DNA from 3 places in the Sporolactobacillus sp. BBK16-2 genome. Region 2 is predicted to be linked to each of the others. Evidence: riboswitches for the same ligand, from Rfam matches in the RefSeq annotation. Region 2 holds a riboswitch; each other region holds the start of a gene.

Region 1 (3,279 bases), 610 kb from region 2:
GTTGCCGCAGGTTTTCATAAGTGGGGAATGACCACAGGTACGTTAGCTGCCCAACTCATGACCGACTTGGTTTTGGAACGTGTTAATTCCTATGCGGAGCTGTTCAGCCCCGCTCGGTTTGAAGCGGCTCCAATGCTCGCAAGCTTCCTCGTTGAAAATATGAAAACCGCCGGACAGTTGATTAAGGGAAAGGTCAGCAAACCTGCGCCTCTTGACGATCACTTGCAACGGGATTGTGGCATGATCGCATCGCTTCATGGACGAAAGGTCGGCGCGTACCGCGACAAGCACGGGGACTTAACTGTAGTTGATGCGACTTGCCCCCACATGGGCTGCGAAGTAAACTGGAATCAAGACGAGCGGACATGGGATTGCCCTTGCCACGGCTCGCGCTTCAAAGCCAATGGAGAAGTGCTCGACGGTCCGGCGAAAGAATCATTAGCATTGCTTTTTTCGGAGTCTGATCATCAAAGCAAAACACAGAATACCTAAAAATGGGAGTGTTAACTATGGGCATTATCGAAATCATGGCTGAAGAGAAAATTCAGGAAGGCTTAAAAGCAGGTGCGTTCGACCATCTTCCGGGTAAAGGAAAGCCGCTTGTGCTTGAAGATCTGTCGGCGGTGCCGAAAGATCTGCGTGCCGGTTACAAAGTGTTGAAAAATGCCGGCATGCTTCCTGAAGAATTGCAAATTAAAAAAGATATGGTCACACTGAATGACTTGCTCCAGTGCTGTGAAGATGATAAGGAGCGCGACCGCCTGAATAAGCAGCTGCGCTATAAACAATTAAAATTCAACCAATTGATGGAAAAACGTTCGATCGCCCATTCATCAGCTTTTCAGAGCTATCGTACGCGCATTTTCAATCGGCTTCATTTCTTCTGAAATACTTATTTTTTCTTCCAGATTGTCAGAAGCGGTCCACGATTCCCATAAACAGGATCCTGTTTTGGTTTTCCAACCTTGCTGATATTTTCCTTGAATGTCGGAGTTTCTTTAGTTTGTGTATCATAATCCTGTCCGTTCGGGTATCCGCCGGCAATGGAAAAATCGCTGCTTGCAGAGAGCCTTTTATGCCCAGTTCCTGCGGGAAGAACAAGTACATCACCAGCCGACACTTTGAGTTTTTTGCCCTTCTCTCCGCCAATCATCAGTGTTGCATGTCCTGAAATAACACCGAGTACTTCATGAGATGTGCTGTGAAAGTGATGAAAAGGAAAGACACCGTCGACCCAGTTATTGCCCCAATTGTTTTTCTTGAAAGTGTTCACAATCTGCCCGGTCCTTCCTTTAAATGCACCGGGATAAACCAAGACCTGAAAATACGGATTGTTGGGAATGGTTCCGTCATCTTTAAATGTGTAAGTTTTCACTTTGACGAAGTTGTTTTGTCCTTGTGGTTCGTGCTGCTCAGAAACTGATGTCTTCGCTTTGTCTGCTGAATGAGTGTTTGAGGCTGAATTGCTTCCGCAGGCGGAAAGAATCAGGAGCGGAGCAATACCGGCTATTTGAACCCATTTCTGCATGATGAATTCCTCCTTCGATAGGATTTACCAATTAGTATAACACCCCGAATATTTTGATAATAATGATCTGCTTGCAAGCACTTTTTAAATATCTTCAGTTTAGTAGCTTTCTAAGATTGGTGATAGATTGACGATTTTATTGGTCAGAGTGTGAATGTTTGCGTTCATCTCAGCGTCCATCAAAAAAAAACATGAACTTTTGTCAAGTATTCTATTAAAGAAGCAAATCTAATATTGTAATAAAAAATAGATTGCTGTATAGTTAAATTAACCTAATACTTTAGAAAGAAATCTTTTTTCTAAAGGGCAAAGCTACTGAAAAGTAGTGACGCAAAGTCACAGATCTAAGGCGAATATTCGCTAGGATGGCTGGGCCGCCGTATTTGATTATCAAACGTAAATGAGAGGAGATTTTTTTATTATGCGTTTTTTTAAGCATACTTTAGTAGGTTTATTGATTATTATTCTATCCCTGACAACCGCCTCCATATCAAACGCGGATCAGTCGAAGTCAACTGCCGGCTCAACGAAACAATCCCAACCAGTTGTTCAACAGAACGAGTCGATTACAAGCGGTGTTGAAGCAAAAACGGTCAAGAAGCATGCAAAGAAAAAGGCGAAAAAGCCTGCAGTTAAGAAAAGTATTAAAAAGAGCGTAAAGAAAAAATCGATAAAGAAGACCGTAAAGAAAGCAAAGAAGTCAGTTAAGAAGAAAAAGACGGTTAAAAAAGCAGTAAAGAAAGCAGTTAAGAAGACAGCAACGGTACATAAGGCTGCTGTAAAAAAAGCACCGAAAAAGACAGTAGCAAAAGCACCGGTTAAGGCTGCTGCGCCAAAGGCTCAGACAACTGCTCCCGGTCAATATAATGCATCAGTGGAACAACAGATTGTCTCGCTTGTAAATAATGTTCGCGCACAAAATGGACTGCAGGCACTTCAAGTAAAGCCGGAACTTCAAAGCTTTGCCCGTCAATGGAGTCAGCAGCAGTTTAGCAAAAGTGCAATGAGCCACGGCATGATGAATTTCTCACGGAATACAATAGCAGGACAGAACGTGGCCTATGCTAAAGGTGATGTAAACTATTTCGGATGGGATCAGATTTGGAGTGCTCAAGCGACGATGAATGATTGGATGAATTCTCCGGATCATCGTGCAAATATCCTAAAGCCTCAATATAAATATATTGGTGTCGGAGTTGTCTATGGACAAAAGAACGGCAGCTCAGACGGTTGGGCTTTCTTTACACAAGATTTCTCTGATTAAAGTTCATGAATAGAAAAAAGCTCTGACATTGTCAGGGCTCTTTTCGTTTCGGTTACGGTTTCGCAGTGTAGATCTGTATGGCATCACGGAGCATTTCCGCAGCTCCTTTTGCGACATTGTTTTCGTAATACTTTGTAAAACGCGGATCATCGACGTACATTTGGGCAAGTCCTGCATGGGCTTTTTTTGAATAGGTTCCCTTTGGCCAAAAGAAGCTGAGCCATTGCCGGTGAAGATCCGCTGCTTTCTGAGCACAACTGCTCTCCGGATCATTCAAACTGAGTGCTTCTCTTAGATTTTCAAACATCTCATTTTGGATCATTACCGTTTTTTCATAATCTTCCTTGCTTATATTGGCGAATTGTTGATTGGACTTCTTCACTGTTTCTTCTCCGTATTTTTCACGAATCTCTTTACCGTATTTCTGTTCATTCTGATCGAGCATCTTCTTTTTAAAGCCTACAAATTTTTCTTGATCACTCATAAC
Region 2 (3,279 bases):
TATTCAGAATTAGATTGGATCTTCCTGAATCAAAAAACTCAATAACCACTCAAGAGGTGATCCTATCCATATTTACAATATTATCCAATTAATTCAGAGACAACAGCGACTGAACCTTTTTTCTAGGTAACCTTTGGTTTCTTTTGAAATTTAATACGCTGAATCAGTTTTTTGCCGGATTGCCAAAGCAATGCCTTTAACCATCGGTTAAGTTGAAGCAGTGAGTGCTTTGTCTCTGTTTCCTGTTGAATGAGTACCATCAAACAGTGATAAATCAGCGCAAGATAGATTTGGTTTTGAATCGCTTCTTTGCTTTTTCCATAAAACTTTTTGATACGCACATGTTGTTTGATCCATTTAAAGAACAGTTCAATAGCCCATCGGGCTTTATAGATTTCGCTAATCTCTGTTGAAGCAAGATCAAAACGATTCGTCACAATACGTATCGTTTTTCCTTGATCATCTAGCACGGTAATTAAACGAAAAGCGTTGTCTGCCCTGTGTAATACGTCACCTAATCGGATCATTTGATCCGTGATGATGCCGCTATCTTCTGGAACATCATAAGAATGAAGCACTTGAGTCACTGCATTCTTTTTCAAACGAGAGACGAAAAACATTCCCTCTTCTGAGAAACGATCAAATGCCTGATAATCAATGTAGCCGCGGTCGAAAACATACATGGCATTCTTTTCATCTACAAGGACGTCTAACTGTGTTCGATCATGAACTTGAGCGGTTGTAATGACGGCTTTTTCAGGGAATATTTGTCCCTTACCCATAAATGCCAACCGAAGATGAAGTTTGACACCGCTTTTCGTTTTTCGAAAATGAGCCCATGGAAATTGATTTGAATTCAGCGTGACTGTAGTAGAATCCACTATTTTAAGAGAATTCGTGAGATCTGGTTTCTTTTTTTTCTTGATTTTAGCAACAAGTTCAAGAAAGATGTTCGCTAGAAGCTGTGAATCGACCGCATTATTTTTCCTGGATAACTGAGCCGCACTGATGGACGAAAAGCCGATTGCTTCTTGTAGCTTATCATCCAAAACACGAGTTGAGAGTGAATGCAGACTGTCTTCTTGGTGAAGATGTGCGTATAAGAAAAGCAAGATATAGGCTTTAGTTGTCAGCTTTTTTACGTATTTATCGCTTTGTTTTTCCTTGACCGTTTGGTCAAGTTGTTGAAAATTAATTGGATGTAACCATTGTTTAAATGAAGAGAATTGTGTATCCTTATCCATGCGTAGTCCTTTATTTTTGGATTTGGATAGGAATCACCTATTCTTCCATTATAAAGGATTATTTTGTTTGGAAACCACTATATTTTTGAACATTCATAGTATTATGAATGATTAGAAATAATTAACGCAACGCTAGTAATACAATAGTATTAAAAATTGATAATTATTACCAATTGAATAACTGACAAAAGCAAACTAACCGAAAGATTAGGACGCAAAGCCACGGGTCTAATGCGAAAGCAAAGACAGCCGGGTTACCATTGGACATAGAAGCTGTGATCAACATGTCACGGCTTTTTTTGTTAATAAATAGTGGGGGTTTATATGATGGGGAAATACAGTGTAGTGACAACAGGTAACGACATCAGTGTCATGTGTGAAGGCGTTTTTACAATGGAGGATGCATCTGGGTATATTGAAGAATTCAAAAAAGCCGCTGCCCAAGTAAATCCACCAACATGTAATCTAATGCTGGATGGTTCCAAACTAAGAGTATCATCGCAAGAAATGGTTGGTATGCTCACTAATATTATTGCAATGTACAAGGACATGGGTTTCCAGAACATAACCATGGACTTGGGAAAGAGCGCAGTTGTTAAGATGCAAATTAAACGGTTAGCCAAAGAAGCAGGGCTTACCCAATTCAAATTGCTTTGATAGAAAGATAGATGTTTAGGTGCTGCAATAAAAATCTTATCTCGATCAATGAATCATCTTTGGCTCATGGAGGAGTGCACTTGTGATCAATGTGAACTTATTAGGGATTGAAATGTATCACGGAGAAAGAGTTGTTTCCAATGATACATACATCAACCATTTTAAGCAAAAAGGAAAAGACTATACTCATTTTTTCAGAGATATTATTGGAATGGATAAGCGGTATTTGATTGACTCAGAAAAAGAGAACAGTCTGACCATGGCGATAACCGCAGCTAACAAAGTATTGAATAAAACTGGAATCAGTGGTGCTGATCTTGATCTGATCGTTCTTGCCAGCTTTTTTCCGGAAAATACTGTGCCGCCAAGCTCCATTCATCTTCACCAGGCTATCGGTGGTAAACCTGAATGCGTCTGTCTTGATCTTAATGGAAATTGCGCCGGAATGATTTTATCATTTGAGAATGCAGCAAAATATATGGCACTCTCACCAAACGTTAATCGTGCCTTAATTGTTGGATCAGATTACATTAATTCAGTCGTTAATCCGGATAATGAACTTTGTTATGGGCATTTTGGCGATGCTGCATGTGCCATAATATTAGAGAAGACAAAAGAAGATCGAGGATTTCTTGGCGCAAGATGCCGGATTAATTCGAGTGAACATAATAATATTCTGTTTCCCAGTGGCGGAGCATCTAGAATTCGTGAAGCATCAAAGAATGAAAGACTGCTTGAATGGAAGCCCTTTGAAAATGTCTCGCTTGATTCAGCTGCAAGGAACATGCGCGAACTGCTTATGGAAAACCAACTCTCACCAAATGATGTGAGTATGTTCTGTTTCTCTCAGTATGCATATGCCAATATTGTTGATCTTCGAAAATTACTCGGCATTGATGAATCACGCTCACTCTTTATTGGCAATGAATATGGCTATACGGGAGCGAGCAGTCCGTTTATTGCTTTTTACGAAGCACTGAGCCAAGGAAGTGTGAAGAGAGGTGACTATGTCATGTTCTGGACGATTGGTGCCGGATCACAAAACATAGCCGTTCTTATACGTTATTGAATAATCCTTTATAGATGCACGAACAAGTCTGAGCTAAATGATATTAGTGGCTCGGATTTTTTTGTCGTTATAGAAATCTTGAAGTACCTTTACCTAGAATAATCATTCTGGGTATTTAACATGAGGAACAAAAATGGTATCATTTTAATGAAAATGAAATTCATTATCAATTAAAATCAAGGCTTGAAAGAAGGTTCGTATATAATGGCAGATATTCTAATTGTCTATGCCAGTGAGACAGGTAACACTGAAGAAATGGCGCAAAAAATAGCTGAGGGTGTTAAGCGTGTGGGGATTGATCCGGCCGTT
Region 3 (3,279 bases), 1.1 Mb from region 2:
AGTACGGGTAACACACCTGCGTCTCAAGCGGTCACTTATGATGTGACCCCCGCAACTTTGCAGGTGAATTGGCAAACTCATTCACCATTGATTCAAGCGACCGTTAATGCGCCGGAGTATAGTGATCAGCCCGGACAGGTTAACATTTCCATGGAGCATTATCCATCACTTGATATTCAGGCGGTCGGCATTTTTATTGACGAGAAAGGATAACGAATGGTTATGATCATCCAAACAAAGTATTTTGGCGAACAGGAAATCAAAGAAACAGATATTATAGCGTTTTCGTCTGGGCTTCCCGGATTTGCACACGACCATCGGTTCATTATTCAGCCATTTGGCGAAACCTTCTCCATCCTTCAGTCGGTAGACGATGCAGAGGTCGCATTCATTGTTACCTCACCTTTTTACTATTTTGAGAATTACAGCGTTGATCTACCCGACCATTTTGTGAAACAGCTCGAGATTCGTTCGCAGGAGGATGTGGCCGTTTGGGTAATTGTCAGCGTACGTAATCCTTTTTCTGACTCCACGGTTAATTTAAATGCACCGGTCATCATTAATGTAAATAAAAAAGTTGGCAAGCAGTATATACCCGAGCAATCCGATTACTCTCTTCGAATGCCGCTTACCGCGCAGCTCCAGGAAAAGAGGGTGTAACCGATGCTCATCTTGACCCGAAAACTTGGCGAGTCGATACGTATCGGTGATGATATTGAAGTGAAAATCGTAGCGGTATCCGGTGATCAAATAAAATTGGGAATCACGGCACCACGCGAAGTTGATGTGAATCGCGGCGAGATCTACGAAGCAATTCGCAAAGAAAATAATTCCGCGGCAACCAGCAAACTCCCCGCGGACATTCTGAATACAATGAAATCAATGAAGAAGAAGGATCATTAAACAGACGCGGGCAACCGTGTTTTTTATTTGGATTTCTTTAATGAGAAAATCGTATGTAAAGTGATAAAATTCAATTTGAAAAACAGCATAATAACGATTACATGTACCTTAATGATTGAAAAATTTTATATAAAGGTGAAAAAAGGTCAAAAGTCTTGAATCTTTATCCCCACTGTGCAAAAATGTTCATACATTAAAAAAACTATTTTCAATCGAAATGGCACACCTATTGAAAAATAGGGTCGCAAAGCCACGGGCCTACGGTTCATGCTATGGCAGCCGGGTTACCGAAAGGGAAGCAATGATCGTTCTACTCCCACATTTATTTCGGTGCGCCGTTTTGAAGTCAAAAAGGGGCGAGTGAATCATGTGGCTTTTTTATTATCTCAGGAAAGAAAATTTTTTTCATCATTATCAACCGATTGTCAATCTGCAAACAAAAGAAATTGAAGGGTATGAAGCACTTTTTCGCTCAAAGGTTTTTCTAAACTCGGAACGAGCATACCGACTGGCAATCAGGAAAAAAGCTCTTTGAATTTGATGCACATTCAATAAGAAAGGCACTGTGTACCTTCGTCAAGGATGGACCTGCTCAAAAAGGCAGAAAACTGTTTATTAATGTTTACCCATCAACGATTCTTCATCCGAATTTTGCTACGTTTATTCTTCGGCTCATTGATCAGTGCTCCATTCCTGCTAGCCAGATTGTGTTGGAAATCGTCGAACATGAGATGATAACAGATTTTATCAAACTTACACAAGCTTTGAAAGCTTTGAGAAAAACGGGAATCTTAATTGCGGTCGACGATTTTGGTAAAGGGATTGACAACATTAATCGAACAATCGAAATTAATGCTGATTATATAAAATTAGATCGCTATTTCTCAATTGGTTTAAGCAAGTCAAATAAGAAACAGGCCTACGTCGAATTTCTTGTTCATTACTGTAATCGGTTCGATGTAAAGCTGATTTTTGAAGGGTTGGAGACCGAAAGCGACATTGATTGTGCGCAAGTGCTTGGCGTTTCGTATGCACAGGGTTTCGCTATTGGTAAGCCGCAGCCTATTTCTCAATCTATATAAGGTGATGTACCTATGTCAGAAAACGCAATTATAGTCCTTGGTGCCGGAATTGAAGGTATTTTCCTGCTCGCTGTTCTCTTTGCATTCATTATGTACTACAACAATATTTTGAAGAGAGATCGCTTGCTCATTACGGATCTTAGGAAAAAGATTTACAAAAAAAGCGAATTTGATCGTGAAAAGGAACCAAAAGAACGCCGCCGTCACTACCGCATTGAACTGAACGGAGAAAAGTGTACGGTACGTGTCCTTGATTTTGGCGAACAGACTCTGCAAGGTTTGAATAATAAATCAATTGACGTGGAAATGCTTGATCTTAGTGTAAGCGGAATGAAAATTAAATGCGGAATTGATTTTCCCATTAAGGAAGAGGTTCATGTATTTCTGTCCTTTGCCAAAGACGATGGCACGATCATTCATGTTAGAGGCGAAGTGATGAGAAAGGAAACAAAACATGGATGTCCAACAGTAAATTATGGTATTCAGTTTGTGAATCCAAGTGCCAAGGAAGAGACGGAAATTCAATCTTATATGAATCAAAAAGAATTGTCAAAAAAGCTTTTGAACTCTGCAATCAGCCGCTGATTTACGGATGACAAAGGATTGGTAATAATTTGAGAAGCCTCCAATTGATTTTTAGAGGATTCTTTTTATCAAAAAACTAAATTATCCGAAATATCAGTGCAATGATGATGTTTGCGTCAATGAACAACTGCCATGGTCTTTATTCAGACGCTGTGGCGTGAGAGAAAGGAAAGTGATGACCATTGACCATTGATCAAATCGAAACATTCCTCGCAGTTGTCAGACATAATGGATTCCGTCATGCTTCGTGTGCACTCTTTTTAACCCAACCTTCTGTTCGTACACGAATTAAAAACTTCGAAAAGGAATTAAATGTGCCTCTGTTCATTCACACCGACCGCACAATTAGTTTGTATGAGAATGGAAAAATACTTTTACCGTACGCAGAAGGCATTACTCGACTGTGTCATGAAGCGAGAGCCGAGCTTGCAAAAATATGCACGATGCATCCTATATGAAATAAATCTTTGACAGATTGAGCAGTTCACGTTAAAATAAGAAAAATTAATTGATGCACAAATACAATGTGTCGTGCCCCGACATAATGGGGCAAAGCGCCTGCTTATTTTTCAAACAATTGTAAAGTGTAACAAAAAAGCGACTTTTTTAATAAAATGGACAAAACACACTTTTTTCGGAAGGAATGAACAGTCCATCGTCACATTTAAGATCCATTGTTGCATAAGCCATGCAACAGGATGAAAAATGG

The links. Region 2 has a riboswitch for cyclic di-GMP ahead of AC6F33_RS10275 (hypothetical protein). Riboswitches for the same ligand answer to the same signal wherever they lie in the genome.
Region 1: it holds a riboswitch for cyclic di-GMP, as region 2 does, so the genes downstream of both, AC6F33_RS13190 (CAP domain-containing protein) here and AC6F33_RS10275 (hypothetical protein) in region 2, are expected to answer to the same signal.
Region 3: it holds a riboswitch for cyclic di-GMP, as region 2 does, so the genes downstream of both, AC6F33_RS04770 (EAL domain-containing protein) here and AC6F33_RS10275 (hypothetical protein) in region 2, are expected to answer to the same signal.

What each region holds. Positions count from the first base shown of each region.
Region 1 covers NZ_CM187611.1:2,665,787-2,669,065, reverse strand. The annotation lists gene AC6F33_RS13205 (FAD-dependent oxidoreductase) at 1-492, shown strand, start outside; gene AC6F33_RS13200 (DnaJ family domain-containing protein) at 510-887, shown strand; gene AC6F33_RS13195 (cupin domain-containing protein) at 893-1,528, opposite strand; cyclic di-GMP riboswitch class I at 1,824-1,910, shown strand; gene AC6F33_RS13190 (CAP domain-containing protein) at 1,950-2,792, shown strand; gene AC6F33_RS13185 (MerR family transcriptional regulator) at 2,845-3,279, opposite strand, start outside.
Region 2 covers NZ_CM187611.1:2,054,479-2,057,757, reverse strand. The annotation lists gene AC6F33_RS10280 (IS4 family transposase) at 123-1,244, opposite strand; cyclic di-GMP riboswitch class I at 1,424-1,506, shown strand; gene AC6F33_RS10275 (hypothetical protein) at 1,569-1,901, shown strand; gene AC6F33_RS10270 (3-oxoacyl-[acyl-carrier-protein] synthase III C-terminal domain-containing protein) at 1,984-2,970, shown strand; gene AC6F33_RS10265 (flavodoxin) at 3,175-3,279, shown strand, end outside.
Region 3 covers NZ_CM187611.1:956,916-960,194, forward strand. The annotation lists gene AC6F33_RS04755 (DUF6470 family protein) at 1-213, shown strand, start outside; gene fliW (flagellar assembly protein FliW) at 217-660, shown strand; gene csrA (carbon storage regulator CsrA) at 664-903, shown strand; cyclic di-GMP riboswitch class I at 1,113-1,195, shown strand; partial or broken gene AC6F33_RS04770 (EAL domain-containing protein) at 1,449-1,985, shown strand; gene AC6F33_RS04775 (PilZ domain-containing protein) at 1,998-2,570, shown strand; gene AC6F33_RS04780 (LysR family transcriptional regulator) at 2,753-3,028, shown strand.